DNA from 2 places in the Jeotgalibacillus aurantiacus genome. Region 2 is predicted to be linked to the other one. Evidence: riboswitches for the same ligand, from Rfam matches in the RefSeq annotation. Region 2 holds a riboswitch; the other holds the start of a gene.
The links. Region 2 has a riboswitch for lysine ahead of H7968_RS13725 (aspartate kinase). Riboswitches for the same ligand answer to the same signal wherever they lie in the genome.

Region 1 (10,168 bases), on a different contig from region 2:
TATAACCTGCTGCTGCAATCGCAGCACCTGTCACTGCATATGGAATCTGAGTCGTTACGTGATCAATATGATTGCTTCCCGCTCCCGTAGAAGACAGGATCGTCGTATCTGAAATCGGTGAACAGTGGTCACCAAACACCGCTCCAGCCAGAACCGCTGCAAGTGCAGGAAGAAGTAACGATACATCTGTCGTTGCTGCAATCTGACCTGCGATCGGTAGCAGAATACCAAATGATCCCCATGATGTTCCTGTAGAAAATGCCATAATACCGGCAACAAGGAATAACAGTACCGGCAGCCATCCGATTGGAAGATTGGACTGCTCTACCAAGCCTGCAAGGTAAACACCCGTGCCAAGGCTGTCAATCAAACCAACAATCATCCAGGCAAAGACAAGAATATAAATGGCTGGCAGCATTGATTTAACACCTTCTGTTAAGCCTAACACAAACTCAGATCCACCAATCTTACTGGAACGGTTCACCTGACGGATAAACAGAATAATGGCAACAGCCAGTCCGACCAGTGCACCCCAGACAAGTGATTTTGCTACATCGGTATATTCGAACATCTGTAACAGTGAGGCGGCTTGTCCTGTTTCATCCTGATACGCCTGAGCACCTGTATACATCATGGATGCAACAGTTCCCACAACAAGCGCAATAATTGGCCAGATTAAATCTCCAACCGTACCATGACTTGATGTAGGCAGATCATTTTTTAATTCACCAGGAATGTCTTTATTTTTATCATAGACTTCTCCTGTTTCAATTGCACGATTTTCATGCACACGCATCTGTCCGAAATCAACACCACGCAGTGCCACAATAAATACGATGCCAAGTGCTGCCCAGACATACAGATTCATCGGCACCATCTGAATAAATGCTGAGAACGCTGTGTATTCCGTAATAGAGTGTGTCGCTAAAATTCCTCCGATTACGGCAATGATGTAGGCGCCCCAGCTTGATACAGGGGATACAACACAGACAGGAGCTGCAGTTGAGTCAATCAGATAAGCAAGCTTCGCCCGTGATACACGGTGGCGGTCTGTAATCGGACGGGCCACCTGTCCTACAGCAAGACTGTTAAAGTAATCATCGATAAAGATGATTACCCCAAGACAAGCTGTAACAAGCTGGGCCCCTGCACGCGTTTTCACGCGCTTCATTGCCCACTCCCCGAACGCTCTTGCTCCACCTGAAATATTAATAAATGCTGTAATCACACCAAGTATAAGTAAGAATAGCATGATAAAGATATTCCAAAGATTCAGCGCACCCGGTTCACCATCAGAACCATATTCCCAAAATACGCCGCTGAACGACATCCATAATTCCTGAAGCGTTCCAACCGGAGAAAAGCTTGTCAACAGCAATGCCGCTGCAACAATCCCTGCCCCGAGTGATAATAAAACTCGCCGAGTCAGTACAACCATTAAAATCGCAATAATCGGCGGTAAAAGTGATAACCATGAACCTTCCATAATATTCCCTCCTCTATTGTTTGATAGGGTAAGTAATGAGGCAAAATCGTAAAAAACGCAAAAAAGGGCAATGATAGAGGACTCTACCATTACCCTTGTATGTGTCAGTAATGTTATGCTCCATCACGATCTGTAGCTCCTCAACCCGCAAAAACGTTGTGTTTCTGCGGCAAGAGAGTGTTATCCCTATTAAAGATAACCCCAATGATAAAACCTTTGACCGATTATTACCATTTCGGCAGACATCCCCTTTCACCTGTGATCAACGTTGTCATCCTCACACAGCTTACTCTTGAATACTGCACCTCTACCCCATCGGATTATGATGTGGTGATTATTCATTTTACTAGCCTACTATAGCAGGATTTCATTTCGATTTCAAGACTTATGGTGAAGGAATTGGCACTTCGAGTGAAGGTGACATTCCATCACCCATGTTATATATTTCAGGAACCTGCCCCTGAATCAGCCCCATTGCGACAGGAATATCCTGTTGAATGGTCGTAACCTCTGTGGCAAAAGGAACAATAATTTGCACCTGAACCTTAAGGTCAATATTAATTTCAACAAATGCATTGTTAATGCCAAACTCCGTAATATCAGATCTGATATTGGAGGTCACACTGCCTACTGCATGAAATCGGATTGGCACTCTCGGACCAAGGTTTCCAAGTAATGCATTTCCGGTCGCCTGCCCAAGCGGAACCGTGTAGACAATTCCCTCCATATCCCCGGCATCCTCCACTTCGATATCAAGCTCTGTCAGGGATTTAAGGACACTTGTATCTCCGCGTTCTATTGCGCGCAGCTGCCCCTGAACGAGCTCGGTCGTTTCAGACATGACACGGTTTATGATTTCTGTATTAAATTTGGTTGTAATCATTTCAGATGAGTCAGTTGGGACATTCTCGATAATTTCGTTAATATCCATTACGTTGGCAATTTCTTTATTAACAGCCTTACTAATCACCAGCGCACCGATTTTTTGTGTCTGCGATTCTGCATAAACCATCAGTGTCGGTTTAATCCCTGTATTGATGAGAAAAAGTCCCGTGATGGTCATCACGCCAAACAGGACAAAAGATATGACCCAGACTGCACGTACAGATAACGGTTTTATGCGCATAAAAAAGCCCTCCTCCCTGCATTGTATGCAAGAAAAAAGGGCTCATTAACTAATGAACAGTTTCTGTACTGAAATCAATATCTGTTGCAGAAATAGCAGATTCAGGATTCAAACTCAGATCGAGCTCATATGTAGCTGTCAGAAGACGACCGTTTTCCTCGACCACCCTGATTACAGGCCTTGCAGACATCCCTGTATTTTGCCGTGCCACAATACCCTTCCTTCCATCGTTAAGGCCCACAGAAAGTCCATTCGGGTAGATCGCAATAGACTGAGTAAAAGCTTTAATCACAGTCGGGTCAAATAACGTTCCTGAGCCATCCTGTAGGATATCTAGCGCATCGGATGGCAGCATTTTTTCACGGTACACCCTGTTTGAAGTACAGGCATCGAATACATCAGCAACAGCGATAATTTTAGCGTAAGGATGAATGTCCGGTCCCTTTAAACCCCTGGGATACCCAGAGCCATCTATTCGTTCATGATGCTGAAAGGCACAATGCGCACTTAACAGCGAAACATTATGAAGGTTTCGAAGAATTTCAAAACCGTTTGAAGCATGTTTTTGTATTTCGAGAAACTCCTCCTCTGTCAAAGGAGTGGATTTCATCAAAATCTGCTCATCAACCATAATCTTACCAATATCATGCAGCATCGCACCCATTCCAAGATATTCAAGCTGGATATTCGGAAGCTTTAACTGTTTCCCAATCGCAAGCGTATAAAGTGTCACATTAAATGAATGATGGAAAATATACGAATCATACAGATAAGCATCAGATAAAATCATCAGCAGGTCCTTATTGCTATTCATTTCAGCCATAATATTCTTTAAGGTTGACTGAATCGCCTGTGTCTTTTTTTCCAGCATGGCAGATATATTGTTTTTATTTGGAGATTTCACGAGCTCAAATGCCATCTGCATTTCCTTGATCGTCTGATGCCTGATACTGGAGGGTACCGTTTCTTCGATATCAATTCCCCTGGATCTTTCATCATCAATGTAGACGTATTGCACATTGAGCAGATGAAGCCTTTTTATCATTTGCTCTGTCAACGTCACATGAGCATGCAGAAGCGGACGCTCGTTGACATTATAAATCGTGTTGCCAAGCGTCATGCCGGCTCTAAGTATTTTTGTTGATATGAGTCTCATGCCATCACCCTTCTGCCGATTGCTGAAAGATTCGATGCATAACCGGTTACGTTATCTCTAAATCAGATCTTTATTCATCAGCTTCTCTTTTAAAATATCCCTTAAAAATTCCGGCATAAAATATTGTTTTTTTGCCCGGTGCATTTCAGGGAAAAAATAGCCAAATGTAAACATGTCCACCGTAGCCACTTTATATAATTTATCGGCCTGAACTTCTTCATTGTTAACAAAAAAATGATGACCTTTTTCTTCCAGACCTCTGTATACAAAAGCACCGAGAATGGTACCTCTGAACCCAAGTCCCCTGATCACAGTTGTCGGCCAGGCATGGTTCATTGACTGCCTGATGACTTCTTTTACTTCACTGCCGGTCAGCTCTACGACACACGGATTGATCGGATGGGGCAGAACCTGGTGCAAGTCAAATTCCGTTATTTTACCTTTAGGAAGGGAATCAAGCAGAAGTCCACCTGTCACGATGGAAAAATCAGCAGAACACCAATCAAGAAGTGCATCTCCCAACAACTGCGATAATGGAGATTCCCGGTCCAGCGGATTATGAAGAATGTCTTTTTCAAGTGTCACGACTTCATTTGATAAAAGCTGCCTTCCTTCCATCTCCCACAATTCGATTAGTTTTTGCTCATCCTCCGGCTTTGGAAGGCCGTCCGTTTCATATAAGACAGCAGATGACTGAGTTATTTCCCGGGAAACATGATCAAATTCAATCTCCACTTTTCCCGTATACATTCCATATTTCCCCGCTGCAGCAAGTAACGTCTGATAATGTCTCCTTCCATTTTCGAGTACATGATGTGTGTGGCCACCCATGATGACATCAATATCTCTGCATTCCTCGGCTACCCACTCATCTTCGCGAATACCAAGATGCGATAGAAACAGAATGATATCAACCTTTTCCTTTAACACACGCACCTGAGCTTTTAATTCATCTTTTGCGGATGTAATATTCCAGCCGAGCTTCTTATAAAATGCAGGATACTCTGCGGTCACTGCTGTGATCCCGATTTTAATCCCGCTTTTTGTCGTTTTGATTAAATAAGGGATCACCCAGTCCGGCCGCTCTCCAGACTCCGTAAACAAATTAGCCACAATAACCGGAAAATCTGCATGATGATATAAAGAGTTTAATTCTTCGTAGGAGAACGTAATTCCTTCATTGTTACCGATTGTAACCGCATCATAGCCGGCCTCATTCAGGAAATCAACGTTCCTTTTCCCGGCTGACCCTTCCGTTAAAGGATGAAAGCGATCAGCATGATCTCCAATATCAAATAAAAAAACCTCTTCACCTTTATCTTCGTGATACTGTTTTTGTGTTTTTAAAAACTGACGGATTCTTGGCCAGTGCTCAAAATGACTATGAAGATCATTCGTATGATAAAGAGTAATCCGTTCTTTCATCCTGCCACTCCTTTCAAATCAGACACCATACAGCCCTTCAAAAATGGACCTTATCCCGATCAGCACCAAAATAATACGTAAAGCAAGCACGAGTCCATTAGAGTCAAGCTTCTGGTTTAGCCATGCACCAAGCTTAGCACCAAACCATGCACCTGGAGCGAGTGCGGCAACATACAGCCAATTCACATTTCCAAAAGCTATATGAGAGGCCGATCCCAGTAATGCTGAGAGGAAAACCATCAGCATAGATGTTCCCACTGCAACGTGAGGAGGGAACAAGAAAGCAATAATCATAATCGGTACCATGACAGAACCGCCACCGATTCCAAATAAACCTGACGCAAATCCAACGCCAAAAGCAGCGGCAATGCCGACTGCAGGCGGAAAACCATATTGAAAGCGCTGACCCTGGTTATCCGTAAAATGCCGCTGAAAGGACGCCTCTTTAAACTTCTCAATCGGCTTAATTCGATTCCGGATCAGTAAAATAAACGATAAAAATATCATAAACAGACCAAAAGCCAAATGAAAGTTCCCAAGCGTCAAATACTGGTTCACCCATGAACCTGCCACAGCCCCTGGTCCACTCCCAGCGAAAAACAGGAGACCACTTTTCACATCAACCGTTTTCGTTTTAAGGTAGGCAAGTGTTGAGGAAAGACCGGTAAAAATCATGACAACAAGAGAGATCCCTACCGCTGTTTGCGGTGTAATCCCTTCAATCCACATTAATGAGCTGCCAAAAAACAATAAGGTGGGCACGACAATCACGCCTCCTCCAAGGCCAATCAGTGATCCGATTGCCCCGGCAGCCAGCCCGATGAAAAGCAGCAACATCCATTCCATTCTCTATTCAATCCAATCTTTATTAAAATAAATCGAGCTGTCTCGGAGCCAAACCACCATAATCCAGCCCAAGCAGTTCAATCATCTGTTTTGCATTTTTCGCCGCATGTCCGCCGGAATTATTATTAAAAAGTACGTAAACATGCTTCGATCCCTGATCAAGCCTTTTCAGTACAGCAACAAGATCATTCAGCTCCTGCTCACGATATTCATACAAATACCGGACTTCACGCCAGTTATTTTCATTCCCTTTACGCGTCCAACCAGCTGTATTACGGCCATGAAGCCTGAACACAGTCGTCTCCGCATTCGTTACAACCGGCACCATCGGAATCGATCCATCACCCGCCTGAGGCTCGTCACACACACTGTGAATAAACTGCTGCTGCCTCAGGAAGTCCAGCGTCTTTTCCTTAAACTCCGGTGCATACCACGACTGATGTCTGAACTCGATCGCAAGCGGAAGCCCATCAAGCTTACTTTTACAGTATCTTATGTAATCAACATGCTGCTTTTTACAATCAAACCACGGCGGAAACTGCAGCAGGACCGCACCTAACTTATTTGATTCAATCATAGGCGCCAGCGATAACCGGAAAGCCTGAAACATCTCCTCACGCGAGTCAAAAGGAATGTCCCCTCTCTGATGCCCCGTCATCCCCTGATACGCCTTCACGATAAACTTAAAAGCCGCAGGTGTCTCATCCACCCATTTCCGCATATTCCGTTCAGGCTGAACTGCATAAAAAGAAGCATCCAGCTCCACAATCGGAAAATGCCCCGAATAATCCTTCAACTTATCCTGCTTAGAAGAATGCTCCTCATACACATCCGGATGATCCCCCCACCCGGTCAAACAAATATAAATCACAACCATCACCTGCTCAACCATTCAGATATGGACCTATTGTAACATAAGCCGATTCACATCCGTTACACATGAATAGCGGGCAACAAAATTCCTTAACACACCCTCGCCCCAACTAGTTTTATTCTTTCCCTCCCCAAAAAGAAAAAGACTGGATATCACTTCAAAGGGGCGAGAGGCATCCGCAGACTCCTATGGCGGAAAGGGAGAGGTGAAACCATTGTGCGAAGCACAAGGGGTTCACCGCCCGGCCTTAGAAAAGCGGAGGCGGGCGTTTAGGGACGTACAAACTGGACTGGCCCCGACGGAGATAAAGGAAACACAGCGAACGCAGTGAGCTGATGTTGACTTATCGGACGAGGGGACGGGAAGTTTGCTAGTCACTGCCCGCCGCAGCTAGACAACGGAAAGCGGAGGATGCTCCCCGGCCCGGTTTTATTAAGAACAAAAAACCTGCACTCAAAGAGTACAGGTTTTTCAAAATCCGATTAACCAATCGAACCTTCCATCTCAAACTTGATCAAACGGTTCATCTCAACCGCATATTCCATCGGAAGCTCCTTCGTGAACGGCTCAATAAAGCCCATTACGATCATTTCAGTTGCTTCTTCTTCAGAAATTCCGCGGCTCATCAGATAGAACAGCTGCTCTTCTGATACCTTCGAAACCTTCGCTTCGTGCTCAAGTGAAATATTATCGTTCAGAATTTCATTGTATGGAATGGTGTCAGACGTTGACTCATTATCCATAATCAGCGTGTCACACTCGATGTTAGAACGTGCGCCATGCGCTTTACGTCCGAAGTGTACGATTCCACGGTACGTTACTTTACCACCCTGTTTAGAGATGGATTTAGACACGATCGTAGATGAAGTGTTCGGTGCAAGGTGATGCATTTTCGCACCTGCATCCTGGTGCTGACCTTTACCGGCTAAAGCGATTGATAATGTCATACCACGAGCGCCTTCACCACGAAGGATGACTGCAGGGTATTTCATTGTCAGCTTCGAACCGATGTTACCGTCAACCCACTCCATCGTTGCGTTTGCATCACAAACGGCACGCTTCGTTACAAGGTTGAATACATTGTTCGCCCAGTTCTGGATCGTTGTATAGCGGCAGTAAGCATCCTTTTTAATGATGATTTCAACAACGGCACTGTGCAGTGAATTTGTTGTGTATACAGGTGCTGTACAACCTTCAACATAGTGTACGCTTGAGCCTTCGTCTGCAATAATCAGCGTACGCTCAAACTGACCCATGTTTTCAGAGTTAATACGGAAGTATGCCTGCAGCGGCGTGTCCACTTTAACACCTTTTGGTACGTAAATGAACGATCCGCCTGACCATACTGCCGAGTTCAGCGCTGAGAATTTGTTATCGCTTGAAGGGATAACGGTTCCCCAGTGCTCTTTGAAGATATCTTCATTTTCTTTAAGAGCAGAATCTGTGTCTTTAAAGACGATTCCCATCTCTTCAAGATCTTCTTTCATGTTGTGGTAAACAACCTCAGACTCGTACTGTGCAGATACACCAGCAAGGTACTTCTGCTCAGCTTCCGGAATACCAAGCTTGTCAAACGTACGCTTGATTTCTTCCGGAACCTCGTCCCAGCTGCGCTCACTTTTCTCAGATGGTTTTACGTAATACGTAATCTCATCAAAGTTAAGGCCGCTTAAATCTCCGCCCCACTGAGGCATTGGCATGCTGTAGAACTGCTCCAGTGCTTTCAGACGGTACTTCAGCATCCACTCCGGCTCTTCTTTCATACGTGAGATTTCTTCAACGATTTCACGAGTAAGTCCGCGTTTTGAACGGAAAATCGACACGTCTTTGTCGTGGAAACCATATTTATAATCGCCCACTTCAGGCATTTTCTTTGCCATGGTGATTCCTCCTTCTGGTTTGGTGGCTCTCAGTTATTCAGACTGATGGCCAATCCCTTTCTCCATTGCCTTCCAGGATAACGTTGCACATTTGATACGCGCAGGGAATTTTGCCACACCCTGCAATGCTTCGATATCACCAAGATCAATTGAGTCGTCATATTCTTTTCCAAGCATCATATCAGAGAATACTTCTGACAGCTTCATTGCTTTTTCTACAGGCTGTCCCTTGATCACCTGCGTCATCATCGATGCAGATGCCATGGAAATCGAACAGCCTTCTCCGTCGAACTTCGCGTCCTGTACAATGCCGTCCTGTACATCAAGTGTCAAATGAATGCGGTCTCCGCAAGTCGGGTTGTTCATATCAACCGTTACACTGTCGCTGAGCTCACCCTTATTACGCGGATTCTTGTAATGATCCATAATGACCTGACGATAAAGCGTATCTAAGTTATTAAAAGACATCGCTGAAATACTCCTTTGTTTTAACGAGTCCACTGGCTAAACGGTCAATCTCTTCTTCTGTATTATACAGGTAAAAGCTTGCACGTGCCGTAGACGATACGTTAAGCCATTTCATCAGCGGCTGTGCACAGTGATGACCAGCACGGATGGCAATCCCTTCAGAGTCAAGCACCGTAGCTAAATCATGAGGGTGCACGTCATCAAGGTTAAACGTCACAAGTCCTGCACGCTTCTGAGGATCCTTTGGTCCGTAAATCGTCAGACCCTCCACCTCAGACAGCTTGTCCATTGCATAAGCCGCTAAATGATGTTCATATTTTTCAATTTCATCCAATCCAATGTCATTCAGAAAATCGATGGCTGCACCAAGACCAATCGCACCGGCAATAATCGGTGTACCTCCTTCAAATTTCCACGGAAGCTCTTTCCATGTGGATTCCTGAAGGCCGACAAAATCGATCATTTCTCCGCCAAATTCGATTGGCTCCATGTTATTCAGCAGCTTTTTCTTCCCATATAAAACGCCGATCCCTGTAGGACCTCCCATTTTATGACCGGAAAAAGCAAAGAAATCACAATCAAGGTCCTGAACATCCACTTTCATGTGAGGCGCTGCCTGAGCACCATCGACCACCATAACCGCGCCATTTTCATGGGCGATTTTCGTGATTTCCTTAATTGGATTCATCGTGCCAAGCACGTTTGATACCATCATAATCGAAACAATTTTTGTGTTTGACGTAATGGTTTCTCTTACATCATTAAGGGAGAGTGTGCCATCCTCCTGAAGCGGAACGTACTTCAGCGTCGCGCCAGTTGCTTTTGCGAGCTGCTGCCACGGAATAATATTACTGTGATGCTCCATGTGAGTGATGACGATCTCATCACCCTCTGAAACATTTGCCAT
Region 2 (10,168 bases):
AAATCTTCAATATAACTGATTTTCATGGTTGACTCCCCTTTTTATGAATGATCATTCATTTTCTTGATTTTACCTTAAATATGCTGATATTGAAAGCCTTATCATAAAATAGGGAGTTAATTGGGGGTCTTTTGAGATCTCGGGCTGGTTAGAAGTGACGGGTTTGATGAAGCGGGTCAGTTTTATATTGGTGCTTAGTCTAGATGAGGGTTCACAGAATTCTACCTCCTTAAATGTGGAGAGCTGGAATGAGCAGCGGGTTGATTTACACAATCACGTGAAACTCGATTGAAATTTTAGGAAAGGGAGGGAGAATCATAGGAACCCAAAGCCAAATCTTTTGAAACACACAGCAAATTCTTTGAAACACTGAAAAAATTTTACGAACCTCGAGCAGAATGACAAATCAAGACTGTCATAACCTGGTCCATAAGTCACTGAACTCACAAATTCTCATACAAGCTGACGAATCTGCAGCCGGAACTCACGAACTCAGCGGCTAACCTCACGAGCTTTTCCTCTAACCTCATAAATTCCACTCGGCACCTCACAAACTCAAAGAACAGCCGGCTCCCAAAAGGAAACCGGCTGCATCAAGAGTACTTATTTTATACTTCTCTGTCACTTCCGAAGAAGCTTCTGAACATCTGGAAGCTTGTGTCGCGGTTTAGCGCCGCAATAGAAGTTGTTAATGGAATGCCTTTCGGACATGCCTGAACGCAGTTTTGTGAGTTACCGCAGTTTGCGAGTCCACCTTCACCCATAATAGCTTCAAGACGCTCGTTTTTGTTCATGGAGCCTGTCGGATGAGCATTGAACAGACGAACCTGTGAAAGTGGCGCAGGTCCGATAAAGTCTGATTTGCTGTTTACGTTTGGACATGCTTCAAGACATACACCACATGTCATACATTTTGACAGCTCATAGGCCCACTGACGTTTTTTCTCAGGCATACGCGGTCCAGGACCAAGATCGTACGTTCCGTCAATTGGAATCCATGCTTTTACTTTCTTCAGTGAATCAAACATGCGGCTGCGGTCAACCTGAAGGTCACGCACGACCGGGAATGTTTTCATCGGCTCAAGGCGGATCGGCTGTTCAAGCTGGTCAACAAGTGCTGTACAAGACTGACGCGGCTTGCCGTTGATGACCATTGAACACGCTCCGCAAACCTCTTCCAGACAGCCCATATCCCAGGCTACCGGCTGAGTTTTTTCACCTTTTTTATTGAAAGGGTTACGGCGGATTTCCATCAGCGCCGAGATCACGTTCATATTCGGACGGTAAGGAATCTCAAACTCTTCGAAATAAGGTTCTGACTGACCGTCGTCCTGACGGTGAATCTCAAACTTAATCACCTTATTTTCTGTCATTGTATCTGCTGTTGTCATGATTATTTTGCTCCTTTCTTCTTGGAGTAATCGCGCTTACGCGGCTCAATCAGTGACACGTCTACATCTTCAAAATGGAATTCAGGTGCGTTTGTTGCAGGATTGAATTTCGCCATTGTTGTTTTCAGGAAGTCAGCATCGTTACGTTCCGGGAACTCCGGCTTATAATGAGCGCCGCGGCTTTCATCACGCTTTAGGGCACCGATTGTTACAACACGTGAAAGGTGAAGCATACCTTTTAACTGGCGGGTAAATACTGCTCCCTGGTTACTCCATTTCGCTGTATCGTTGATATTAATGCGCTTGAAGCGTTCCTGAAGCTCCTGAATTTTCTCATCTGTTTCACGCAGCTTGTCGTTGTAGCGCACAACCGTTACGTTGTCCGTCATCCACTCACCAAGCTCTTTGTGAATCACATAAGCATTTTCGTCGCCGTCCATTGCCATGATTTCATCCCACTCGTCCTGCTTTTCTTTCACAAAACGTGTGTAGATTTCTTCCGGCATATCTTCAGCTGTCTGCTCAAGTCCGTTAATATATTTCACTGCATTTGGTCCGGCAACCATCCCGCCGTAAATAGAGGATAACAGTGAGTTTGCGCCAAGACGGTTTGCACCGTGAATCGAGTAATCACACTCACCGGCTGCGAACAGGCCAGGAATGTTTGTCATCTGATCATAATCTACCCATAGTCCACCCATTGAATAGTGAACAGCCGGGAAGATCTTCATTGGTACTTTACGAGGGTCATCACCCATGAATTTCTCATAGATTTCGATGATTCCACCGAGCTTAATGTCAAGCTCCTTAGGATCTTTATGTGAAAGATCCAGGTAAACCATGTTTTCTCCGTTGATACCCAGTTTTTGACGCACGCATACGTCGAAAATTTCACGTGTGGCAATATCACGAGGTACAAGGTTTCCGTATGCAGGATACTTCTCTTCAAGGAAGTACCATGGTTTGCCATCCTTATACGTCCATACACGTCCACCTTCACCACGCGCTGACTCACTCATAAGACGAAGCTTATCGTCACCAGGAATCGCAGTCGGGTGGATCTGAATGAATTCACCGTTTGAGTAATAAACACCCTGCTGGTAAGCAACAGATGCTGCAGCACCAGTGTTGATGACGGAGTTCGTTGATTTACCAAAGATGATTCCAGGACCACCTGTTGCAAGAATCACCGCATCTCCACGGAAAGCTTTGATTTCCATTGTTTTCAGATCCTGAGATACGACGCCGCGGCAAACGCCATCGTCGTCAAGTACAGAACCGAGGAATTCCCAGCCTTCATATTTTGTTACAAGACCGGCTACTTCATGACGTCTTACCTGCTCATCAAGTGCATATAACAGCTGCTGGCCTGTTGTCGCCCCTGCAAATGCTGTACGGTGATGCTGTGTGCCCCCGAAACGTCTGAAGTCAAGCAGACCTTCAGGTGTACGGTTGAACATAACGCCCATACGGTCAAGAAGGTGAATGATACCAGGCGCTGCCTCACACATTGCTTTAACAGGAGGCTGGTTCGCAAGGAAGTCTCCTCCGTAAACCGTGTCATCAAAGTGTTCCCAAGGAGAATCCCCTTCACCTTTTGTATTAACCGCTCCGTTAATGCCGCCCTGGGCACATACAGAGTGTGAACGCTTTACTGGAACGAGAGAGAATAAATCTACTGACATTCCGGCTTCAGCTGCTTTAATCGTTGCCATCAGTCCGGCAAGTCCGCCGCCTACAACGATAATTTTCCCTTTACTCATTTTGTCACTCTCCTTACTGATTTCAAGCCATAACTTTTATACCGATCGATTTATACAAACGCCAGAATTGCACGTACACCAATAATAGTTAATACAACAAAGACACCCATTGTTGCATATGTTGAGATCACTTGTGAACGGGGACTTACAGTGATACCCCATGACACGAAGAATGACCACAGTCCGTTAGCAAAGTGGAATGTTGTGGATACAACACCAGCGATATAGAACGCTACCATCCATGGATTAGCCAAAATTGCTTCCATCATGCCAAAGTCAACTTCTGCACCCAGCGCTGCCTGAATACGCGTTTCCCAGATATGCCATGTTACAAAGATCAGCGTAAAGATCCCTGTAAGACGCTGAAGAAGGAACATATAGTTTCGAAGTGTTCCATAACGTCTCGTATTGTTTTTCGAAGTAAATGCGATGTATACTCCGTAGATTGCGTGGAAGTATAAAGGAATAAAAATAATGAAAATTTCAAGGAAAATTCTAAAAGGTAAACTCTCCATAAAGTGTGCTGCATCGTTGAAAGCCTGTTCGCTTCTGGTAGCGAAATGGTTAACAACTAAGTGTTGAATCAGGAAGATTCCTACAGGAATAACCCCAAGTAAGGAATGCAGCCTCCTCCAATAAAACTCTCGATTTTCTGCCATCGAATGTAACCCCCTCTTGATTAAGTAACGCTGCTGCCAGTGTTCCCCAGATTCCAACACAAGCAACAAAATTTCGCACAGTATAACATTTATGTGACAAATTTATTGTACTCCTCTATGTATAGAGCGTCAAGAAAACGTATACATAAAAACGATTCTGAACACTCTGTCTTTACAGTGCAATAAAAACCTCTAGAATGCAGGTTTCACACATTCTGTTCACATAAATTTCACAAATAAACATTTTTCACAATCTATTATCGCAATAAAGCATATTCTAGTGGATATTTAATTAAAATGAACCATTTCCACCTTCAGCCCTTACACTTTCGACAGAGACCCGATATAATAAATGTGTGGAAAGTGAGGGTTTATTATGTCAAATGAACAAGAAACACCATTGGACCATTTTGGATTTACCATGATCAGAGACGAGCTTATCCCGGATCTGCTGGGTACGCATACAAAGGACATACTATACTGGGCAGGTAAAAACATGGCCCGTAAATATCCATGTGAAAATGAAGGAGAACTGATCGCTTTTTTCTCACGTGCAAACTGGGGCAGCCTGATGATCATCCGTCAGAAAAATGATGAGATGCACTTTGAATTGTCCGGCTCTATCGTCGAGGAACGATTAAAAATCAAGGAAAGCCAATTTTCACTTGAAGCAGGGTTCCTCGCTGAACAAATAGCGATGATGAAGCAGTACCAGACTGAAGCTGTTTTTCAGAAAGAGAAGAAAAACAAAGTTCAGTTTGAATTGAAGTCTGACTCAAGAGATCCTTATTCTCTTCCATCCAGAAAGGCCAACAGCCGCGTCTGAGCATACATAAAAGCGCCTGAAGAACGAATCAGGCGCTTTATTTTATTATGCCTGCCCGGCTGCAAGCTCGCTCAGGCTGAAGCTGTCATGCAGAATTTGTGCCGCATCCTGCATTTTCTCCATATCCACCAATGCAGAAACCTTAATCTCAGACGTGCTGACCATTTTCATTTGAATTCCGTTTGATGCAAGTACGCTGAACATTTTCGCTGCCACACCCGGATTTGATACCATACCGGACCCAACGATGGAAACCTTCGCTAACCCTGATTCGTGCTCAATCTGATCAAATCCGATCTGCTCTCTGTGCTGCTCAAGTACTTCAAGCGCTTCATGCAATGCAGCTTCTTTAATAGAGAATGAAAGATTAACCTTCCCGGTATCTGTTTTACTCTGAATAATAATATCCACATCAATGTGATTATCAGCCAATACGGTGAAAACAGATGACATCCCTATTAATTCATCCTGCAAACCGACAACGGTCATTCTGACAATCCCCTGATCAAATGCTACTCCTCGTACAACCAAATTTCCTTCCATTGGTGCATCCTCCTCAATAATCGTTCCTTCCACTTCTTCCATACTCGAACGGACTGTTAATGTAATCTGATGATTTTTAGCAAACTCAACCGCCCTTGGATGCAGAACGCCCGCACCAAGATTTGCCATCTCAAGCATTTCATCATAAGATACGGCTGTTAATTTTCTTGCACCCTTCACATATCTCGGATCTGTTGTATATACGCCATCAACATCTGTATAAATATCACACCGGTCTGCGCGCAGTGCTGCTGCGAGTGCTACAGCGGTCGTATCGGATCCACCACGGCCCAGTGTTGTAATTTCACCGTTCTCATCCATTCCTTGAAATCCTGCGACAACAAGAACACGTCCTTCATTCAGCAGTCCCTTTACACGCTCCGTCTTAACATCTGTAATTCTTGCGTTGCTGAAAACAGCCTCTGTACGGATTCCTGCCTGCCAGCCCGTTAAGGACGTACTTTTATATCCTCTGTTTTGAAGCGCCATGGATAAGAGTGAAATCGACATCTGCTCTCCCGTTGTCAGCAGCATATCCATTTCACGCTTCTCAGGTCTTGAGGTCATTTCCCCTGCCAGTCTGACAAGCTCATCTGTTGTTTTCCCCATTGCAGACACAACGACAATTACATCATTCCCTCGCTCTTTTTCCTGAATGACGCGATTGGCTACATGATGGATCTTCTCAACTGATCCTACTGACGTTCCGCCAAACTTCTGAACAACTAAACCCACTTTAATTTCCTTCTCTCATATTGTATTTCTCAACCTTCCGCGAAATAAAAAAAAGCAATGGGGAAGGCTATCCCCATTGCTTTTTAACAGACATCGTCCGTATATCGCACAGGTGAGATAGCTCTCCAGAACAGGTCAATGTTCTGACAGCCCTGCACCTCTTAAATGCAGAACCAGCAATCAGCTCGATGAATGGCTGATCACTTCGGCGGTCCGCCCCTTTCACACAGCTTCAAAGGAGTTCATCATCCTCTGCTGTGCTACTATTGACGTCCGCACCTCTATCACCACTTTAGAAAAAGTGTATAATTTTCACTCATTATAGCACTGCTTTTTTTAGACAGCAACACTATTCCTTCAATTTCTCCACAATTTTCTCAGCTGTCGCGGCCGGGATTCCCGCCTTCACGATTTCTTCAAGCGGCGCTTCCCGCAGTTTTTTTACCGACCCGAAATAACGTAAAATCTGCTTTTTACGCTGAGGTCCGACACCCGGAATTTCATCTAGCACTGACTGAATGGAGTTCTTGCCGCGCACCTGTCTGTGAAACGTGATCGCAAACCGGTGAACTTCATCCTGGATTCTCTGCAGCAGATAAAACTCCTGACTGCGCCTGTTCAGCGGAATGATTTCAAGCGGATTCCCGTATAACAGCTGTGAAGTATTATGGCGGTCATCCTTGGCGAGACCGGCAACCGGAACCTCAATGCCAAGTTCATCTTCAATGATTTCACGCGCTGCTTCAATTTGTCCCTTCCCTCCATCAATCAGGATCAAATCAGGTAAAGGAAGATCGTCTCTCAGAACACGGGTGTATCGTCTCCGAATGACTTCACGCATGGATTCGTAGTCATCAGGACCCTGAACCGTCTTGATTTTATATTTCCTGTATTCTTTCCGGTCCGGCTTACCGTCCTGGAAGACAACCATTGCAGAGACTGCATCCGCCCCCTGAATATTGGAGTTGTCAAACGCTTCAATTCGGAGCGGAGGGTAAATATTCATCGCCGCACCAAGACTTTCAACAGCGCGGATTGTCCGGTCTTCATCACGTTCAATCAAGGCGAATTTCTCATGCAGCGCGATCCGGGCATTTTTAGAAGCAAGATTAACGAGATCCTTCTTTTGTCCCCTTACCGGCTGCTTAACTGTTACCTCAAGCAGCTCCTCAGCCATCTCACGGTTGATGGATTGCGGCACGAGCACTTCCTTCGGCTTGAAATGATTCGCTTTCATATAGAATTGACCGAGAAACGTAAGAAATTCCTCTTCAGCCTCATCGTATATGGGGAAAAGCGACACATCCCGTTCAATCAGTTTTCCCTGACGGATAAAGAAAACCTGCACACACATCCAGCCTTTATCGACAGAATAACCGAAAATATCACGGTTCGTGAAATCATTCATTGTCATCTTCTGCTTTTCCATCGTCGCTTCAATGTGAATAATCTGATCCCTGAATTCCTTTGCCCGTTCAAATTCGAGATTTTCTGCAGCTTTCTCCATTTTCACTTTTAACTCTTTTTTCACGTCCTTAAATCCGCCATTGAGAAAACGTGCGATATCCTCTGTCATTTGGCGGTACGTGCCTTCCTCCACCTTAAATTCACAAGGTGCAAGACATTGTCCCATATGATAATAGAGACAGACTTTATCAGGAAGTGTAGAGCATTTTCTGAGTGGATACATACGGTCCAGCAGTTTTTTCGTTTCGTTGGCCGCCTGCGCATTCGGATAGGGACCGAAGTATTTCCCTTTATCCCTTTTTACTTTCCGAGTAATCAGGAGCCGCGGGTGTCTTTCTGCTGTTACTTTAATGAACGGATACGTTTTATCATCCTTCAGCATGACGTTATATTTAGGGTCATGTTTTTTAATGAGGTTCAATTCAAGAATGAGTGCCTCCATATTGGAGGAGGTCACGATATATTCAAAGTCCTCAATTTCAGAAACGAGGCGCTGTGTTTTGCCGTCATGCGAGCCTGTAAAATAGGACCGGACTCGGTTTTTTAGCACCTTTGCTTTTCCGACGTAGATAATGGTTCCCTGACGGTCTTTCATCAGATAACAACCCGGCTGGTCAGGAAGGACGGCCAGCTTATTTTTGAGTAAGTCGTTCATGTCGATGGCCTCCTGGTAAATATTTTTGAAGAGTTTTTTCTTGTTTGCTGCGGGTCGTGGATGACCGGCTTATTCTACCATTTTACTTTAGTGTGTGATGTTTAATCAAAAATTAAAGTTGTTTTTGTGGGAGATGGACTGTAGAGGAATTTCCGTTTATTGAAACCGGGCAGGTGAGCATCCTCCGCTTTCCGTGGCCGCGCGGTGAGCCAGCTAGTGCTACGCACTACGCTGTCTCACCTGTCGCTCCTCCGCCACAGGAGTCTGCGGATGCTCACCTGCCCTTCGTGATTCGACTCTATCTATTGATTTTTCAAAAAATGAAAAACCGAAAAAATTAGTTCATTGCAATGATAAAGTCTACTGAAAACATACTACGCTTTTTTTGTGTCTAGCTGCGGCGACTAGCCCCTCGAGGTCATAAGTCAAAGCTGAACGTGGGCGAAGGTCAGCCCTTTTTTCATCTTCGCCTTATGCTTGTCGGGACTGGACGAGTCGCCTTCGCTTTTCTAATGAAAAAACCGGGCGCTGGGCCCGGTTTTTGGTTTTGTTTTGCTTATGCGTGTTTGCTTAGAAGCTCTTCTAGGGCTTCTTTCGGCTGGAAGCCTACTACTTTGTCCACGATTTCTCCGTCTTTGAATACGACAAGAGTCGGGATGCTCATTACGCCGAATTTGCTTGCTGTTTCCTGGTTTTCGTCAACGTCAAGCTTTACGATTTTCACTTTATCGCCCATGTCAGCATCAAGTTCTTCTAGAACGGGTGCAATCATTTTACAAGGTCCGCACCATGTTGCCCAGAAATCAGCTAGTACTAGACCGTCTTTTGTTTCTTCAGTAAATGTTTGATCAGTTGCGTGTGCAATTGCCATTCGTAATTCCTCCTTATTGGTTCCGAATCTAAAATGAGTATAGCAGGCAGAAAAAGGTTTCGCCACCTTTATGCTTAACATCATGGACTTAAAAGAAAAGGGCAGGACGCTCTGTTGAGAGTTTGTCCCACCCGTTTATAAAATTAAGATACTTTTACTTTTTTAAATTCTTCAATCAGTAATGGTACAACTTCGAACAGGTCTCCTACAATTCCATAGTCGGCCACTTTAAAGATGTTCGCTTCCGGATCTTTATTGATCGCCACGATGACTTTTGAGTTTGACATACCGGCCATGTGCTGAATCGCACCTGAGATTCCGCATGCAATATACAAATCAGGTGTAACAACTTTACCTGTCTGGCCGATTTGCAGTGAATAGTCACAGTAATCAGCGTCACATGCTCCACGGGAAGCGCCTACTGCACCGCCAAGAAGGTCAGCAAGCTCTTTTAACGGTTCAAATCCTTCTTCACTCTTGACTCCGCGTCCGCCGGCTACGATGACTTTTGCTTCTGACAGATCCACTCCGTCTGTTGCTTTACGGACAACATCTTTGATGATTGTACGAAGGTCTTTAATGTCCACGCTTACAGATGAAACTTCACCTGAGCGGCCTTCTTCCTTATCAAGCGGTGCAATGTTGTTTGGACGGATCGTAATAAATGTCAGGCCGTCTTTGATGACTTTCTTTTCAAATGCCTTACCACTGTAAATTGGACGGATGAACACAGGGCCATCCTCAATCGACGTTACATCTGATACAAGGCCGATGTTCAGTCTTCCTGCAATTTTAGGTGAAAGGTCTTTACCAAGTGCAGTGTGGCCGAAAACGAGCGCTTCCGGAGACTCCTGTTCAATCACAGCTAGTAATGCCTGTGCATAACCATCAGAAGAATACTGTTCGAGCTTTGCATCCTCAACAGTTACGACTTTATCAGCACCGTAAGCGAATAATTCATCTGCCAATCCGGCAACCTGGTTTCCAACGAGTACACTGACAACCTCGCCACCATCTGAGATTTTCTTTCCGGCTGCGATTGCTTCAAACGATACGTTTCTAAGTGCACCTTCTCTGGATTCTGCTAAAACGACTACTTTTTTGCTCATATGATAAAACCTCCTGGTTATTGTCATGTTTAGTCCTGTCTTTGACTCTGAAATGACGAGTCTGACTGTTTAGTTTACATGTGAAATCAGATTACTTTTGCTTCTTTTCTAAGAAGGTCCACAAGTTCTTTCACCTGTGCGTCAATGTC

Region 1: it holds a riboswitch for lysine, as region 2 does, so the genes downstream of both, H7968_RS16435 (Na+/H+ antiporter NhaC family protein) here and H7968_RS13725 (aspartate kinase) in region 2, are expected to answer to the same signal.

Annotation. Positions count from the first base shown of each region.
Region 1 is NZ_JACNMS010000007.1:60,502-70,669, forward strand. It holds gene H7968_RS16435 (Na+/H+ antiporter NhaC family protein) at 1-1,486, opposite strand, end outside; lysine riboswitch at 1,612-1,804, opposite strand; gene yunB (sporulation protein YunB) at 1,872-2,612, opposite strand; gene H7968_RS16445 (HD-GYP domain-containing protein) at 2,662-3,768, opposite strand; gene H7968_RS16450 (bifunctional metallophosphatase/5'-nucleotidase) at 3,826-5,193, opposite strand; gene H7968_RS16455 (sulfite exporter TauE/SafE family protein) at 5,212-6,039, opposite strand; gene H7968_RS16460 (DUF72 domain-containing protein) at 6,062-6,910, opposite strand; gene sufB (Fe-S cluster assembly protein SufB) at 7,396-8,793, opposite strand; gene sufU (Fe-S cluster assembly sulfur transfer protein SufU) at 8,827-9,261, opposite strand; gene H7968_RS16475 (cysteine desulfurase) at 9,251-10,168, opposite strand, start outside.
Region 2 is NZ_JACNMS010000004.1:178,160-188,327, reverse strand. It holds gene H7968_RS13750 (acyl-CoA thioesterase) at 1-26, opposite strand, end outside; gene sdhB (succinate dehydrogenase iron-sulfur subunit) at 609-1,373, opposite strand; gene sdhA (succinate dehydrogenase flavoprotein subunit) at 1,394-3,154, opposite strand; gene H7968_RS13735 (succinate dehydrogenase cytochrome b558 subunit) at 3,205-3,813, opposite strand; gene H7968_RS13730 (YslB family protein) at 4,190-4,639, shown strand; gene H7968_RS13725 (aspartate kinase) at 4,685-5,917, opposite strand; lysine riboswitch at 6,028-6,209, opposite strand; gene uvrC (excinuclease ABC subunit UvrC) at 6,267-8,039, opposite strand; gene trxA (thioredoxin) at 8,596-8,910, opposite strand; gene H7968_RS13710 (electron transfer flavoprotein subunit alpha/FixB family protein) at 9,054-10,019, opposite strand; gene H7968_RS13705 (electron transfer flavoprotein subunit beta/FixA family protein) at 10,106-10,168, opposite strand, start outside.